Linked DNA regions of Nitratidesulfovibrio vulgaris str. Hildenborough. Each later gene encodes a partner of the first gene's protein in a complex. Links are inferred from orthologs where the notes say so. Each region holds a gene or a part of one and is shown on either strand. Other genes may lie near its edges.

Region 1 (9,254 bases):
GGCTACGGCAGCAAGCGCATCGACTCCATCCTCATGCGCGTGGCCGACGTGCAGCTTTCGTTCTCGTCCTACATGGTGGCCATCTTCTTCGGCGCCATCCTGCAGATGGTCGTGGGCGTGGGCCGCTACGAAGAGGTGGCCGTGCCCTTCCTCATCTTCGTCATCGGCCTTTCGGAATGGCCCCAGATAGCGCGTACCGTACGCGCCTCGGTGCTGGCCGAGAAGAAGAAGGAATACGTCGAGGCGGCGCGCGTCATCGGCCTTCCGGCACGGCGCATCATGCTGCGGCACATCCTGCCCAACACGCTCACCCCGGTGCTTGTCATCTCCACGGTGCAGGTGGCCAACGCGGTCATGAGCGAGGCGGCCCTGTCGTTCCTGGGTCTCGGGATGCCGGTCACGCAGCCTTCGCTCGGTTCGCTCATCAAGTCGGGCTTCCAGTACTTCTTCAGCGGAAGCTGGTGGATAACGCTCTTCCCGGGCATCATGCTCATTCTGCTGGTGCTGTCCATCAACCTGCTCGGTGACTGGCTGCGCGACTTCCTCAATCCCAAGCTTTACAAGGACTAGCCATGGAAGCGTTGCTCGACGTCCAGAACCTCACCGTCAAGTTCGCTCTCCGCGACGAAGCGCTCACCGCCGTGAACGACGTCTCGTTCACGCTGGGCCGTGGCGAACGTCTCGGACTTGTGGGCGAGTCGGGAGCGGGCAAGTCCGTCACCGGCTTCTCCATCATCAACCTCATCAGCAAGCCCGGCTTCATCGCCGGTGGCTCGGTGCTGTTCGAGGGTAACGACCTCGTCACCACCGATGCCGAAACGCTGCGTGACATCCGCGGCAACCGCATCAGCATGATCTTCCAGGATCCCATGATGACGCTGAACCCGGTGCTCACCATCGGCTCGCAGATGGTGGAGACGATTCTCGCGCACCAGAAGATGAGCCGCCGCGAGGCGGAAGAGATCGCCCTCGACAAGCTGCGCAAGGTCTACATCCCCTCGCCCGAGAAGCGGCTCAAGCAGTACCCGCACGAGTTCTCCGGCGGCATGCGCCAGCGCATCGTCATCGCCATAGCCCTGCTCACCTCGCCGAGCCTCATCATCGCCGACGAACCGACAACGGCCCTCGACGTGACCATTCAGGCCGAGATCATGGACCTGCTGCTTGAACTGTGCGAGTCCGAGAAGATGGGTCTCATCCTCATCACGCACGACCTCGGCGTGGTCTCGCAGGTGACGCAGAAGATAGCCGTCATGTACGCGGGCCGCATCGTGGAGATGGGCGAGACCGCGCGCATCGTGGCCGACCCGCAGCACCCCTACACCAAGGGGCTGCTCGCCGCCCTGCCGCAGGGCAACAGCTGTGGCGGGGGCTGCGTGGGCAAGCGGCATCGCCTGAACCAGATTCCGGGTGCCATGCCCAGCCTCTCCGAGATCGCGCACGGCATCTGTCCCTTCCACAACCGTTGCGAGCTGTGTCAGGACGTGTGCCGCACCTCGCGGCCGCGCCTCCTGCCCAAGCGCAACGGCGGACTTGTGGCGTGCCACCTGCTGGACTAGCGGAGTTACGATGCAACAGAAACCTCTTCTCAACCTGCGCAATGTCGTCAAGCACTTCGACATCTCCGGCGGCTTTCTCGACCAGCTCAGGCTCACCGGCTCCGGCATCGTCCGCAAGCGCACTGTCGTCCATGCGGTCAACGACGTCTCGTTCACCATCAACGAGGGCGAGACCCTCAGCGTTGTCGGTGAATCGGGCTGCGGCAAATCGACCCTCGCACGCACGGTCATCGGCCTGTACCGCCCCAATTCCGGCGAAATCCACTACCGTGACCGGCGCATCGACCACCTCTCCGACACGGAGATGCTGCCCTACCGCACCCGCATGCAGATGGTCTTCCAGGACCCTTACGCCTCGCTCAACCCGCGTATGCGCGTGAACCAGATTCTCGAAGAACCCATCCGCTTCCACAACCCCGGCATCGGCGAAGGCGAAGTGCTCGACAGGGTCGCCGCCGTCATGGAACAGGTGGGCATCAACCCTGTGTGGGCCACGCGCTATCCGCATGAGTTCTCGGGCGGGCAACGCCAGCGCATATCCATCGCCCGCGCCCTTGCCGTCGACCCCGAGTTCATCGTGGCGGACGAACCCATCTCCGCACTGGACGTCTCCATTCAGGCGCAGGTGCTGAACCTGATGATGGACATGCAGGAACAGCGCAACCTGACCTACCTGTTCATCAGCCACGACCTCTCGGTGGTGGAGCACATCTCCACCCGTGTGGCGGTCATGTACCTCGGTTCACTGTGTGAACTCGCCACCAGCGAAGACCTGTTCGGTTCACCGCGCCACCCGTATACGCAGGCATTGCTCTCCGCCATTCCGCGTATCGGGCAGAAGGGCCTGAAGCACATCCGCCTCTCCGGTGACGTGCCCACGCCCATCAACCTGCCTTCGGGCTGCGTCTTCCACGGTCGCTGCCCCCACGCCGACAAGCGCTGCATGAACGAGGTGCCCCGCGCCCTGCCGCAGCCCGGCGGTGCTCTGGTGGCATGTCACGCCGTGGAGGAAGGCCGCATCTAGCTGCGCGCCTCGCGGGTTGCCCCGTGACTGCCCCCCCATAAAGACAAACGAAGGGCCCGCATACATGCGGGCCTTTCCATTGAGCGACACGAAGTCGCACCCGCACGCTGTGGGCCACGTGGCATCCCCTGCCGGGGGGTACGACCTGCCGGGGATACGCTAGGCCAGCGCCGGGCTTAAGTCATGTGTTACGCCCCCCCGCAGGCTACGCACCGCCCGCGGCACCGGAGCGACACGCCATCTGCTGCCAATACCCCGTAATCCCTGAACCGTACGCAGGGCCCCTACCTCTCATGGCACCTGCCAGCATGGCGGCAGGCGCTGCACTGTGCCTCATCGCAGGCCTCGGCCCGCACAAGTACCTCGACGACATGGGGAATCTGGCCCCGCAGGATATCTTCGACGACCGTGGCGCGCGCCTGTGCCTGCTCCATGGTCATATGCCGGGGCAGCACGAGATGCAGGTCGACATGGATGTCCCGGCCCGACCTCCATGCCCGGATATCATGCGTTGCAATCCCGTCATCCTGCTCATGGCGTCTGAGGACATCCTCGATACGCAGCAGCAGCTTCTCGTCGCGCTCGTTCATGAGTCCACGCACCGCCTCCCTTACGAGCCCATACCCCGCTCCGAGGATGTGCAGGGCCACGACGCATGCGATGGCCCCGTCGAGCCACAGCCATCCTGTGGCATGGACGAGCAGCAAACCCGCAAGCACCCCACCGGTCGTGTACACGTCAGTTATGATGTGCTTACCGTCGGCAACGAGTGCCAGCCTGTCTTCGCGCCGTCCCACACGGATGAGATAAAGGCCGAGAACGAGGTTGATGGCAGAGGCGACGACCGATAGCCCAAGGCCGATGTCAAGCTGCACCATTGCGCGCGGTTCGATGATACGAGGCGCCGCTGCGACGATAATGCCCAGTGCGGCAACAATGACGAGAGCCCCTTCGAAGAACACGGCGAAGAACTCGACTCGCCCATGCCCATAGGGATGGCGCCTGTCCGGCGGCGTCTGCGCCACATACAGGGTCCACATGGTAAAAGCACTCGCCACCACATTCACGATGGACTCGAATGCATCCGACATGAGTGCCGCTGAATCTGTCACGAGATACGCGAGCATCTTCAGGACGAGGATGCACACACCGCACACGAGGGACAAGGCGATAGCCCTGCGCTGTTCAGACATCATCCGTCGCACATCCTTCCGCAGTCAAAGTGAATGGTGGCCTGCTCGTGCCATGCGCCCGTATCAGTCCGTCGGAATCGCCACGTCGTCATCATCGAACTGCCCGCCAGTTGCCCCGGGATGACAGGCAATGCAGTTCGCCAGCCCGCCTACACTTTCCCTGGTCAGCACGGCAGCCCCGATATCGCGATGCTTGTGCCTGATGTAGGGCACTTCCGTGATGCGCGACACGTTCCCATCAGACATGGAACGGGCGATCTTCCGGCCCAGTTTGGTGCCGGACCTGTCGGCCGCGTTATCGGAAAGATAGGCGGCGACAGCCTGCTGCTGCGCAGGAGACATCTCGACCACCGTCCCGAAATGGTCGCTTGCTGAACCGACGATGGATGCCCATCCCTCATGCGCCAACAGTACAGCAGGGTACGCCATGTGGCACCCTCCGCAAGATTTCACATAAACATCAGGCATTTTTGACACAGTTGACCATGCATGTCGTTCCCCATGCCTATCGTGTCTTCCGTCATCAGCATATGCATCAACGTCAAAACCGTGCAGACAGGCAAGGGAGCCTGTCAGGACAGTGAATATGATACCACATTGCAATTTCATGCCAATGCGATGCACTACTCAACTCCTATCGATGATAATCATTGCCATGAAGAAAAAGAAAGTGATTATCATGACAACATCAAAGCAGATATTGCATCAGTAGCACTGCACTCACAGTACACATCAAGCGTCGCGACACGCAATGACTTTCGGCATTATCATCACACGGCAACGAGCCACCTTGGCGCAAGCGAAGCCTGATTGCAGAAACGGGATACAGAGATGCGTCACCTGCGCCCAAGGCTTGTGCCCCTTGCATGTCACCCCCTGCCGGTATATGGTAGGGAGATTGCTGACCGGCGCGTACCGAGGGCGGCCCGCTGGCGCAATCGCGGGCGGACGGCATCTCCCCCGCGCCCCCTTCCGTGGGCGTTCGCCTCCTTCCGCTTCGTACCGTCAGGATTTCTCCGCCTTGCAGCCCCGCGGACAACCTTTCACCCCACACGAAGCGACATGCCCAAACGCACAGACTTGAAGCGGATTATGGTCATCGGGTCCGGCCCCATCATCATCGGGCAGGCCTGCGAGTTCGACTACTCCGGCACACAGGCCGTGAAGGCCCTCAAGGAAGAGGGTTACGAGGTGGTGCTGGTCAACTCGAACCCCGCCACCATCATGACCGACCCCGGTCTCGCCGACCGTACCTACATCGAGCCCATCGAGCCCGAGACGGTGGCCGCCATCATCCGCAAGGAGCGTCCCGACGCGCTGCTGCCCACGCTGGGCGGGCAGACGGGCCTGAACACGGCCCTCGCGCTGGCGGCCTCCGGTGTGCTGGATGAATGCGGCGTGGAGCTCATCGGCGCCAACCGTGCGGTCATCGAGAAGGCCGAAAGCCGCGAGCTGTTCCGCCTTGCCATGGCCAACATCGGCCTCAAGGTGCCTGCCAGCGGCATCGCCCGTTCCATGGACGACGTGCGTCGCCTCGGAACGGAGATGCCCTTTCCGCTCATCATCCGCCCCGCGTTCACCATGGGCGGCACGGGCGGCGGCATCGCCTACAACATGGAAGACCTCGAAGAGATCGCCTCGCGCGGTCTCACCGCCAGCATCACCAGCGAGGTGATGATCGAGCAGTCCGTGCTCGGCTGGAAGGAATACGAGATGGAGGTCATGCGCGACAAGGCCGACAACTGCGTCATCATCTGCTCCATCGAGAACTTCGACCCCATGGGCGTGCACACGGGCGACTCCATCACCGTGGCCCCGGCACAGACCCTGACCGATGTCGAGTACCAGATGATGCGTGACGCCTCCATCGCCATCATGCGCGAGATAGGCGTCGAGACGGGCGGCTCCAACGTGCAGTTCGGCATCAACCCGGACAACGGCGACATGGTGGTCATCGAGATGAACCCCCGCGTGTCGCGCTCCTCCGCTCTGGCATCCAAGGCCACGGGCTTCCCCATCGCCAAGATCGCCGCCAAGCTCGCCGTGGGCTACACCCTCGACGAGATACCCAACGACATCACCCGCGAGACGATGGCCAGCTTCGAGCCGACCATCGACTACGTGGTCACCAAGATTCCGCGCTTCACCTTCGAGAAGTTCCCCGGCGCACGCGACGAACTCACCACCGCCATGAAGAGCGTGGGAGAGGCCATGTCCATAGGCCGCACCTTCAAGGAGTCGCTCCAGAAGGGGCTGCGCTCGCTCGAGGTGGGCGCACCGGGCCTTGGCTCGCGCTTCCGCGACAAGCTCCCCGAACATGAGGAGATCGTCGCCAAGCTGCGCACGCCGAACTCGCGCCGCATCTTCTACGTCCGTCTCGCCATGCTCTCGGGCATGACCATCGACGACATCCATGAAATCACCAACATCGACCCGTGGTTCCTGCGCCAGATGCGCGAACTGGTCGACATGGAAGGCGACCTGCGCGACTTCGCCCTCGCCAACTCCATGACCCCCGACAATGGCGAACTGGTGACCCTGCTGCGCCGCGCCAAGGAATACGGATTCTCCGACAGGCAGCTGGCCGAGATGTGGAAGCGGCCCGAATCGGACGTACGCGCCCTGCGCGACGCCACGGGCATACGCCCCACCTATTACCTCGTGGACACCTGCGCCAGCGAGTTCGAGGCCTACACCCCCTACTACTATTCCACCTACGAGACGGGCCACGAAATCGAGGCCGAGTCGCGCCGCAAGGTGATCATCCTCGGTGGCGGCCCCAACCGCATCGGGCAGGGCATCGAGTTCGACTACTGCTGCTGTCACGCCTCCTTCGCGCTGAAGGAGATGGGCGTGCAGGCCATCATGGTCAACTCCAACCCCGAGACGGTCTCCACCGACTATGACACCTCCGACCGCCTGTACTTCGAGCCGCTCACCTTCGAGGATGTCATGCACATCATCGAGGCGGAGAAGCCCGACGGCGTCATCGTGCAGTTCGGCGGACAGACCCCGCTGAACCTCGCCGTACCGCTGCAACGCGCAGGCGTGCCCATTCTCGGCACCTCGCCCGACGCCATCGACCGCGCCGAAGACCGCGAACGCTTCCAGGCGCTCATCCACAAGCTCGACCTGCGCCAGCCCGCCAACGCCACGGTCATGAACCTCAGGCAGGCCATCGCCGGCGCCAACTCCATCGGCTACCCCGTGGTGGTGCGTCCCAGCTACGTGCTGGGCGGGCGCGCCATGGAGATCGTCTACGACGAGGAACAGCTGACCTCCTACTTCCAGAACTCGGTGGGTGAAGCCCCCGAGCACCCCATCCTGCTCGACAAGTTCCTCGAGAACGCCACCGAGGTGGACGTGGACGCCCTCTCCGACGGCACCGACGTCTACGTGGCTGGCATCATGGAACACATCGAAGAGGCGGGCATCCACTCCGGCGACTCGGCCTGTTCAATCCCCCCCTACAGCCTGCCCTCGTCCATCACCGACGAGATTTCCCGCCAGACCGTGGCCCTCGCCAAGGAACTGCGCGTGGTGGGCCTCATGAACATCCAGTTCGCGGTGAAGGACGGCGTCATCTTCATCCTTGAAGTCAACCCCCGCGCCTCGCGCACCGCGCCCTTCGTCTCCAAGGCCACAGCCGTGCCGCTGCCGCGCCTCGCGACGCAGGTGATGCTCGGCAAGACCCTGAAGGAACTCGACCCGTGGTCCATGCGCCGTTCGGGCTACGTCTCCGTGAAGGAGTCTGTCTTCCCGTTCAACCGCTTCCCCGGCGTGGACATCCTGCTTGGCCCTGAAATGCGCTCCACCGGTGAAGTCATGGGCATTGCGCCCACCTTCGAAGAAGCGTACCTGAAGGGCCAGCTTGCGGGCGGACAGCGTCTGCCGCAGCAGGGCAAGGTGTTCATCTCGGTCAACGACCGCGACAAGACGCTGGTGCCCGACGTGGCGCGCATCTTCGCCGACCTTGGCTTCGAAATCGTGGCCACCGCCGGTACGGCGAAGCTGCTCAAGGAGCATGGCGTACCCACGACCCACGTCAACAAGGTCTACGAAGGGCGTCCGAACATCGTCGACATGATCAAGAACGGCGACATCGCCCTCGTGGTGAACACGGCATCGGGCAAGCGCACCGTGCAGGACTCGAAGTCCATCAGGCAGGCCACACTCATGTACGGCGTGCCTTACAGCACCACGGTCTCCGGGGCGCGTGCCATCGCCAAGTCCATCGCAGCCAGCCGCACCTGCGGCGTGAACGTGAAGAGCCTTCAGGAATACTACGGCCTGTAGGCCGTCATTCCTGAAGAAGGGGGAGCCATGATCCGGCATTACTGCGGCATCTTCGGCATCTACAACCATGCCGAGGCCGCCCGTCTTTCCTACTTCGGCCTCTACGCCCTGCAACACCGCGGGCAGGAGAGCGCCGGCATCGTGACGTGGGACGGACAGAAACTGCGTGAACACCGCGGCATGGGTCTCGTGCCCGAGGTCTTCAACGAACGCCACCTCGGCAAGGAACTCAAGGGCGACATCGCCATCGGGCATATCCGGTACTCCACCACGGGCGCGTCGCTCATCCGCAACGCGCAGCCGTTCATCGTGCGCTACAAGGGTCTCGAGATCGCCATCGCGCACAACGGCAACCTCGTGAACACGCTGGAATTGCGGCGCGAACTGGAGGAACAGGGCTCCATCTTCCAGACCTCCATCGACAGCGAGGTGTTCGTGCACCTCATCGCCCGCAACCTCAACGGGCATACGCTCGAAGAGGCCGTCATGGCGGCATGCCGCAAGGTGAAAGGGGCCTACGCCCTGCTCATCCTCGCCAACAACAAGCTCATCGCCGTACGCGACCCGCACGGGTTCCGTCCGCTGGCGCTGGGCCGCGTGGCGGGTGCGCATGTGTTCGCGTCCGAGACGTGCGCCTTCGACCTGCTGGAAGCAGAGTTCATACGCTCGCTCGACCCGGGCGAGATGGTGGTCATCGAAGATACGAAGGTGCAAAGCTACAAGATTGAGACCGAAGCCCCCACACGCCAGTGCATCTTCGAGCTCATCTACTTCGCACGGCCCGACTCGCTGGTCTTCGGTGAAGACGTGTACCAGTGCCGCAAGCGCATGGGGCAGGAACTGGCCCGCGAATCGGCCCCCGATGTGGACTTCGTGATGCCCTTCCCGGACTCGGGGGTCTACAGCGCCGTCGGCTTCGCGCAGGAGTCGGGGCTGCCCTACGAACACGCCATGATCCGCAACCACTATGTGGGGCGCACCTTCATCCAGCCCTCGCAGGACATGCGCGACTTCAGCGTCCGGGTGAAGATCAACCCGGTGAAGAGCATGATCAAGGGCAAGCGCATCTGCATCGTGGACGACTCCATCGTGCGCGGAACCACCATCCGGACGCGCGTGAAGAAACTGCGAGAACTGGGTGCGCGTGAAGTCCACTTCAGGGTGAGCTGCCCGCCCATCAAG
Region 2 (8,480 bases), 3.1 Mb from region 1 along the record:
GTCATGCGCAAGGCGCCAAAATGGCATTCGACCTCACACACGCCGCAGTACCAGCAATCATCGATGTGAGCGTTGTACGGATAGCCCGTCTCCGGGTCCATGCGCAGCACATCGCCGGGGCATTCACGTTCGCACTGCCCACACCTCGTGCAGGCTTCCTTGTCTATGGCTACGGGCATGACCCTCTCTCCTCGATTCCTGTAAATGCACCGAAGCGGCTAGGCGCTTCGCACGGGTTGCCGTGTCACCACCATGCCGCCGTCCGCGCCGCGGCGCAGTACCACATAGGATCCGTTCCATGCGGGGTCACGTTCCGGGAAATCGAGCCGGGTATGGGGCATCCCCCATCGGCTTTCCTCCCGCAACAGCGAAGCGCGAGCGGAGAATTCCATGCAATCGGCGATGGAGCGTATCTCCAGCACCTTCATGACATCGTGCCAGTCGGTCACGCGAATGCGGTCGATGTCGGCCCTGAACGCCGCCATCTTGCCCAGAAGGTCGCGAAGCCGGCTGGCGTGCTTGGGGGAGTCGAGCAATGGCTTGATATGGCGACGCAGCTTGTATTCCACCTCACGCGGGTCGTTGCCCTCGTCGTTGTGCAACGGCGGCTGTGGCAGCGGGGGATTCACGGGGTTGCCACCCAGCGGGGCACGGATACGCGCCACTTCGGCATGGACATCTGCCATATCCACCACCGGGGCGGGGATGTCGGCCATGCGTTCCACCGCGTGTTCGGCAGCGAGGCCACCGAAGACCCATGCCGCCCCGACGAAGCCGAGCCCTGTCGAGGCCACATCGCCCGCCGCGTAGAGATTGGGAACGGTGGTGCGCCCCCATTCGTCCACGAGTGCCCCCGTCAACCCATGCCCGCCGCACAGATGCGGCCCTGCGAGCACCAGTTCGACGGGTTGCAGGCCGATGTCGATGCCCTTCAGCTCGAAGAAGGCCTTCTCGGTGGGACGTTCGCAGGAGAAGAGACCGTCCTTGATGATGGTCTTGGTCTCGTCGGAGAGGTGACGCAGGTCGTAATAGAGCGGCCCGTGGCCGAGGCCTATCTCCGCCTGCATGGCCTTGGCGCGCAGTCCGCTGGGGGCGTGTTCGCCCAGTTCGTGGTAGCGGAACAGGAACCGCTCGCCGAGGGCGTTGATGAGATACGCCCCGTGGCGCGTGAAGGTGGAGTGCCCCGGCCCCTCGAAATCGCGGATGAGCGCGGTGTGGTCGAGGAACTCGAAGTTCACGAGGTCGCCACCCGCCTCGTAGATCATGCTCCAGCCCTCGCCTGCATTGTAGGGGCAGTCGAATGTACCGAACAGATAGCCCGTCTCGGGCAGCCCGAATCGCCCCTGACTGCCGGTGCACATGATGACCGCCTTGGCGCGGCAGACGGTCACCTCGCCCGTACGCACGCCCAGCAGCACGGCACCGGTCACCCGCCCTTCATGAGTGAGCAGCCGCGTCGCCATGGTGCGGTCCATCGTGCGCACACCGAGTTCACGGCACTTCTTCGCCATGACGGGCTTGATGTCGCCACGCATCTCCGCGAGAAAACGCCCGAAGGGATGCAGTTGCTCGACGATGTAGCCACCTGCCGCATCCCGCGGGAACGTGGCCGCGCCCCATTCTTCGAGGTCGCGCAGGACTTCGAAGCTACGTTCGCCAAGCACGCGGTTCACCTTCTCGTCGAAGATGCCGTCGCTCATGGCGCGGATGGACTCGACATAGCTGTCCACATCGGCAACGCCGGGCACCACCACATTGTTGTAGGCGTCCATGCCACGACAGATGGAACCGCCACGGCGCACCGTCGCCTTGTCCACCACCAGCACATCACATGCCGGGTCGCGCAGCTTGGCCTTGATGGCAGCCATGGGCCCGGCCGTTCCTCCTCCTATGATGAGCAAGTCCGTATCTACGGACTGTAACGTCGTCGCATCGTGCATGTTTCCTCCCGCGGCGAAGCCGCCTGTCCATCCGTAGCGGCTCACGACGAGCGGTTCCGTAGCCTGGGCTACAGTGCGACGGCAAAAGCGGGACGACCGCGGCAGGCGGTGCCACGGACGCAACTCGACCCAAGACCTGATGGAGGCATGGGATTCATACGGGAGCGATCTGCCCTTGTGGTGGCGGGAAGGGGCTTGTGGAAACCCCAGACTCACCGTGTCGGGGCTATGGCGCGTTGTGGGGCGCTACGGCCAACGGTCTCCGTCACCGGACATTCCGGCACGCGCGACAAGTTCAGCCCCGTCGCAGACTTCGATGACCTTGCGGTTGAACTGCCCCAACACGCCAGCCCGCCGCAACCCGCCAAGCAGGTTGCTCACGGTGACACGGTGCAGCCCGAGATACCGGGCGACATCCTCATGCGTAAGTCCGGGATGGGAGAAAAGCGCGGATGCACCCGAATGGCAACGGGCTGGGCAGTCGGCGGGCCCCTCCGCCCCTTCGTCTCCGGTGCGGGGGTGTACCTCCGCCGCCGCATCCGTCAGGGCTTGTTCCACGGGCACGGGGTCGGAAGCCTCGGTGACGAGGTGCAGGATAAAACGACACAGGCGGGTTTCAAGGTCGCGTAACGTGGCATCGGCGATGTGCCGCCCGAAGACCCGGTGCCTATAGGCATCGCTTTCCAGCAGGTTGAGCAGCAACGACGGGTGGCGTTGCGCCACTTCGCCGTAGATGTAGTCACGGCCAAGGGCCACGGCGACCGTATGGCCCACACTCACGAATAGCGTCTCGGCAGGGGCCCGGTTGAAGAACGGGGACTGCCCGAAGATGGTACCGGGCAGGAAACCGAGCACATAGCGTTCGACGCCCTCCGGGGTGACCGCCTTCGCCACCACATGCCCCTCGAGGACATAGTGGAGGGCATCGACCCGGTCGCCCATCTGGTGGAAAATCTCACCTGTGCCGTACTCACGCGTCACCCCTCCCCCGAGGGCCTTGGCCCATGGAAGATTGAGACCGCGCAGAAGCGGCCCGTGGCAGCGTGGCAGACGCATGGAAGGCCCCCCGGCGAATCGCGTGCACGCAGTCATGCCCAGCACGGCTATCGTTGCAGCTTGCGCTCCGCAAACTCGAGCATCTTGCGCGCCTCGTCAAAGGCCGGATTCACCCGCAAGGCTGCGGCTGCGGCCTTGGCGACCTTGTCCCACCTTTGCCAGTCGACATACAGACGCCCGAGGTTGAAGAGCAGGTTGGGATCGTGCCCGGCGTATTGCAGGGCCCGAAGGTAGTACTTCTCGCCGGTCTCGAACCGCCCCAGACGACGCAGTGCGATGCCGATACGATTGTAGAGATGGATGGATTCGGGGCTCAGGTCGAGGGCCTGCGCGAGGTAGTCGAAGGCCTCTTCGTAGCGCCCGGCCTTGAGAAAGCGCTCGCCTATCTCGCCACGCAGTTGCGGGTCGTCCTTGAACTCGTGGGAAAGCTGGCGGAAAACGGCGGCTGCCGCATCGAACTCCTGCGCGTCAAGATGCGCCTGCCCCTGTTCGAGACCTGCGGCCTTGCGGGCGTCCAGCGCAGCCAGTTGCTCTTGAGCCTCGGTGACGGCGGCGTTGTTCACCGCCGTCACCAGCTCACGGATGATGTCCAGCAGTTCCTTCTCGGAACCCGGCAGATATTCGATCTTGAGGGGGAAGAGCGCACGCAACCCGGCATCATTGTTCAGATGATGGGCCGCATCGGCGAACATGCGTTCGAACTCTTCACGTTCGGCACGCATGAGCGGACTTTTCAGCACGATGACCAGCGCGGACTGGAATGCCTGTGCGGCGGGCATCACCTTTCCCTGCCGCAGGTAGCCCCGAATCTGCGACAACTGCTGCCGCGCCCTCGTCAGTTCAGCCGACATCTCTCCCCCGTTGCTTCATCGCCCGCGTTCGTCGCGGACGGTGTGCGGCTTTAGCAGCCTGCCGCCTCACGCACCATGTTCCTGAACCGGGCGAAGAAGTACCGGCTGTCGTTGGGGCCGGGGCTCGCCTCGGGGTGGTGCTGGACGGCGATGACGGGCTTCGTCTTATGGGCGAATCCCTCAAGGGTGCCGTCGTTGAGGTTCACATGGGTGATTTCTACGTCAGTGAGGCTGTCGATGTCCACGCAGAAGCCGTGATTCTGTGAAGATATCTCGATGCGCCCCGTGGTGAGGTCCTTCACGGGGTGGTTGCAGCCATGATGACCGAACTTGAGCTTCATGGTGCGCCCGCCAAGGGCATGGCCGAGAAGCTGATGCCCGAGACAGATGCCCGCCGTGGGGTAGGTCTGCGCCAGCTTCGCGATTTCGGCGATCTCATCCTTCAGTGTTGCCGGGTCGCCGGGGCCGTTGGAGAGAAAGACGGCCTGTGCGCCCACCGCCGCCACGTCAGCGGCCTTGAAGGACGGGGGCACAACCAGCATGTCGAAGCCCTGCTGGGCGAGAAGGCGCAGGATGTTCCACTTGATGCCGAAGTCGTACACCACGAGACGCGGCCCCTTGCCGACCCATGCGCAACCGCCGGGTTCGAGGGTCACGGCCTGCGGACGCTCACCGTCCCAGCGATAGGGGGCTGCGGGGGCGACGCGGGTGACGAGGTTCTGCCCCTCCATGGACGGCAGGGCACGAGCGCGTTCGACAAGACGCGCCGGGTCGGTCTCCTGCGTGGAGATGACGCCCCGCATGGCACCGTGGATGCGCAGATGGCGCGTGAGTGCCCGCGTGTCGATGCCTTCGATGCCCATCACGCCGTGCCGCTTGAGGTAGTCGGGCAGCGATATCTCGGAACGCCAGTTGGAGGGCACCTTGCAGCATTCCTTGACGATGAACGCCTCGACGTGCACCTTGCCCGATTCCATGTCCTCGCGGGTAACGCCATAGTTGCCCACCAGCGGATAGGTCATGCAGACCATCTGCCCTGCGTAGGAAGGATCCGTAAGGACTTCCTGATAGCCGGTCATGCCGGTGTTGAAGATCGCCTCGCCCCCCGTCTCGCCGGGGCCGGTGAAGGAACGTCCCTCAAGCACGAAGCCGTCTTCCAGTGCCAGCAATGCTCTCATCCGTCGTTCTCCCTCAGCAGGTTGATGATCACGTCGATGTCTTCGGGCCTGTCCACGCCGTGGGTACGGTAGGTGGTAGGCACCACACGAATGGCTATACCGTTCTCGAGCAGCCGCAGCTGTTCGAGTTTCTCAGTCTGTTCAAGTCGTGAAGGCGGTAGCTGCGTGAAACGCCGCAGCGCCTCCATGCGGAAGGCGTACAGCCCGATATGGCCGAGACGCCCTGCGGTATCGCCCCCGACATCCCCGTCGCGCACGAAGGGTATGTCCGCCCGCGAGAAATAGAGGGCATCGCCGTTGGCGGCGACCACGACCTTGACCCTGTCGGGGCTTTGCGCCTCTTGGGCTGACAGGGCCATGGCCAGCGTGGCGACGCGCACCGATGCGTCGGCGAACGGGGCCACAAGCTGGTCGAGCATGCGCGGGTCGAGTGCCGGTTCATCACCCTGTATGTTGACCACCACCGCGTCATCGGGCACGCCGAGGCGCATGGCGGCCTCGTGTACCCGGTCGGTGCCGCTCGGGTGATGCTCCGCCGTCATGACACAGGGGACGCCGAGTACATTCGCGGCGTCCGCGATGCGGGCGTCGTCGGTGGCGAGGGCCACCTCGTCGAAGGCCGCACAACGCCGTGCCCTGTCGTAGACATGCCAGAACATGGGCCTGCCCAAGATCTCGGCAAGGGGCTTGCCCGGAAAGCGCGACGAAGCGTAGCGCGCTGGGATGATGCCGTAGCAGGTTCGGGGTGCGCTCATCTGCGGAACTGTGCTGGTTCGGGGTGCTGGGCGAGGATGCCCCGGCGCGATGCGCGGGCCCTGAAATCGCCCCGCCGCGCCAGCGGCAGGACATGTCGCCCTGAAACTTATGGAACATAACAACTTCACGCCCTTTCGGAAAGACCCCGCAGCAAAAAACATCCATCACATTGACAACAAAGACTTTTTGACATGAGCCCGCCATGCCGCAGCCTCGTCACAGCCTTGACCGCGCGGCCCGGCTGTAGCATAACGCCGCCACCGGGCACCCCGTCCGGCCCCCCTTCATTCCGCATCTTTCTATGGAAGGCATCACACGTGAGCACCAGACTCGAACGTGAAGTGGCGCGCAGGCGCACCTTCGCCATCATCAGCCACCCCGACGCAGGCAAGACAACCCTCACCGAAAAGCTGCTGCTCTTCGGCGGGGCCATCCAGATGGCTGGCGCGGTCAAGGCCCGCAAGTCGGGTCGTCACGCCACGTCGGACTGGATGGCCATGGAACGCGAACGCGGCATCTCGGTGACCACTTCCGTGATGCAGTTCCCCTACGGCGACCACATGGTCAACCTGCTCGACACGCCGGGCCACCAGGACTTCTCCGAAGACACCTACCGCGTGCTCACCGCCGTGGACTCGGCACTGGTGGTCATCGACGTCGCCAAGGGGGTCGAGGCACAGACCCGCAAGCTCATGGACGTATGCCGCCTGCGCGACACCCCGGTCATGACCTTCATCAACAAACTCGACCGCGACGGTCTGCCGCCGCTCGATGTCATGGCCGACATCGAAGAGAACCTGCGCATCGAATGCGTGCCGCTCACGTGGCCCATCGGCATGGGGTCCGACTTCAAGGGCACCTACAACCTGCTCAAGCGCGAACTCCATCTCTTCTCGGCCAGCCACCACGGGCGCATTCAGGAAGGCATCCTCATCCGCGACCTTGACGACCCGCTGCTCGACGAACATCTCGGGCCGCAGGCCGACGCCCTGCGCATGGACCTTGCCCTGCTCGAAGAGGCGGGCACGCCGTTCTCACGCGAGAAGTACCTCCGGGGCGAGCAGACCCCCGTCTTCTTCGGTTCCGCCATCAACAACTTCGGCGTGCGTGAACTGCTCGACAACTTCGTCGACCTCGCCCCCGCCCCTCGGCCTCGCCCGGCCATCACGCGCGAGGTGTCTCCGCATGAGGAGAGCTTCACCGGCGTCGTGTTCAAGATTCAGGCGAACATGGATAAGGCCCACCGCGACCGCATGGCCTTCATGCGCATCTGCTCAGGCACGTTCACCCGCGGCATGAAGCTGCGCCATCACCGTGTGGGCAAGGACGTGACCGTGGCCAATGCCACCATATTCCTCGCGCAGGACAGGTCGGGCGTCGAAGAGGCCTTCCCCGGCGACATCATCGGCATCCCCAACCACGGCACCATCAAGATAGGCGACACCTTCACCGAATCGAAGGAAGAGCTGAAGTTCACCGGCATCCCCAGCTTCTCGCCGGAACATTTCCGCCGAGTGCGGCTGCGCAATCCGCTCAAGGCCAAGCAGTTGCAGAAGGGCCTGGAGCAATTGGCGGAAGAGGGCGCGGTGCAGCTTTTCAGGCCGCAGGTCAACAACGACTACATCCTCGGTGCCGTGGGCGTGTTGCAGTTCGACGTCATCATCTCGCGCCTGCATGACGAATACTCCGTCGAGGCGGCCTACGAACCGTGCTCCATCCACACCGCCCGGTGGCTGCACTGCAACGACCGCAAGGTGTTCGCCGAATTCTGCGACTACTATTCCGCCGAACTCGCCATAGACGCCGAGGGAGCACTGGCCTATCTCGCCCCCAACCCGTGGCGGCTCGAATCGGCCATGGAACGCTATCCCGCCGTGGAATTCCGGACCACCCGCGAGATACGCTAGGGTTGCGACAGCACAAGAGGGGCATCGACGATGCCCCTCTTTTTTTGCGCCCGCATTCTGACGCACGGCAGACGTCAAGGGCCGCAAAGCGATGCTCCGTCTCTGTTCCTCTGCCGCAAGACGCGCAGCCTCCCATATGCAAACGGGGGCGAGCGGCGTTGTGCAGGCCATCAGGGCTCCTCCAACGCAGTATCGCAATCGTCGTTGCACGGCACACGGTCACCGTGCATTGCGTTTTCCCGTCTGAAGGTGTTATGGTGAGCCATGGTTGACAACTTTTCCATGCAGCGCAAGGTGCTGCAACAGAGAGGCCCCATGACGACCTGCAACAGACTTTTCGGTTGCCTGATTCTTGTGGCGTCCCTGCTTCTTCCCGTAAGTGCACACGCGGCCGACCTTGGCGATATAGCCGATTCGCTCGGGACACTCGGCGACCTCATCAACGAAGCCGACCGGGCACGGGAACGCTTCGAGCAACGGCAAAGCGACCGCAGTTACGAACGGGAATGGCGCGACAGGGAGTACCGCCTCGAAGAGGGGCGCATCGACACCCTCGCCCGCAAGGCCGGTGTCTCCCGCGACCGCATCCGTGACATGCGCCGCGACGGGGCAAGCTGGACGGACATCTGCCGACGCTACGACCTCGACCCGCGCACCATCGGCTACGGTACACGCACCTACCGCGGGTACGACAGGGAACACGACGATGACCTCTACCGCGGCTACTACCGCGACCACCCGCATGGCGGGCCTCCCGGCCTGATGAAGAAGGGCGGCATGCCCCCCGGACAG

The links.
Region 2: the proteins of carB (region 1) and carA are in contact, whole or in part, in a solved structure (PDB 1KEE), measured with the Escherichia coli proteins. The link is inferred for Nitratidesulfovibrio vulgaris str. Hildenborough from one-to-one orthologs.

What each region holds. Positions count from the first base shown.
Region 1 is NC_002937.3:198,679-207,932, reverse strand. The notes cover bases 4,501-8,272. They hold carB (carbamoyl-phosphate synthase large subunit), read left to right. Parts: upstream 4,501-4,838; coding sequence 4,839-8,072; downstream 8,073-8,272. Other genes in these bases: purF (amidophosphoribosyltransferase), read left to right, coding at 8,100-8,272; DVU_RS16740 (hypothetical protein), read left to right, coding at 4,501-4,586. Also shown: DVU_RS00815 (ABC transporter permease), read left to right, coding at 1-570; DVU_RS00810 (ABC transporter ATP-binding protein), read left to right, coding at 573-1,559; DVU_RS00805 (ABC transporter ATP-binding protein), read left to right, coding at 1,570-2,583; DVU_RS00800 (cation diffusion facilitator family transporter), read right to left, coding at 2,868-3,779; DVU_RS00795 (diheme cytochrome c), read right to left, coding at 3,840-4,244; more of DVU_RS16740, read left to right, coding at 4,266-4,500; more of purF, read left to right, coding at 8,273-9,254. UniProt on the Escherichia coli protein: Large subunit of the glutamine-dependent carbamoyl phosphate synthetase (CPSase).
Region 2 is NC_002937.3:3,258,462-3,266,941, forward strand. The notes cover bases 2,962-5,959. They hold carA (glutamine-hydrolyzing carbamoyl-phosphate synthase small subunit), read right to left. Parts: upstream 5,026-5,959; coding sequence 3,898-5,025; downstream 2,962-3,897. Other genes in these bases: DVU_RS14640 (Crp/Fnr family transcriptional regulator), read right to left, coding at 2,962-2,996; DVU_RS14645 (tetratricopeptide repeat protein), read right to left, coding at 3,044-3,847; kdsB (3-deoxy-manno-octulosonate cytidylyltransferase), read right to left, coding at 5,022-5,780. Outside these bases: DVU_RS14630 (4Fe-4S dicluster domain-containing protein), read right to left, coding at 1-179; DVU_RS14635 (fumarate reductase/succinate dehydrogenase flavoprotein subunit), read right to left, coding at 219-1,940; more of DVU_RS14640, read right to left, coding at 2,187-2,961; DVU_RS14660 (peptide chain release factor 3), read left to right, coding at 6,099-7,688; DVU_RS14665 (hypothetical protein), read left to right, coding at 7,953-8,480. UniProt on the Escherichia coli protein: Small subunit of the glutamine-dependent carbamoyl phosphate synthetase (CPSase).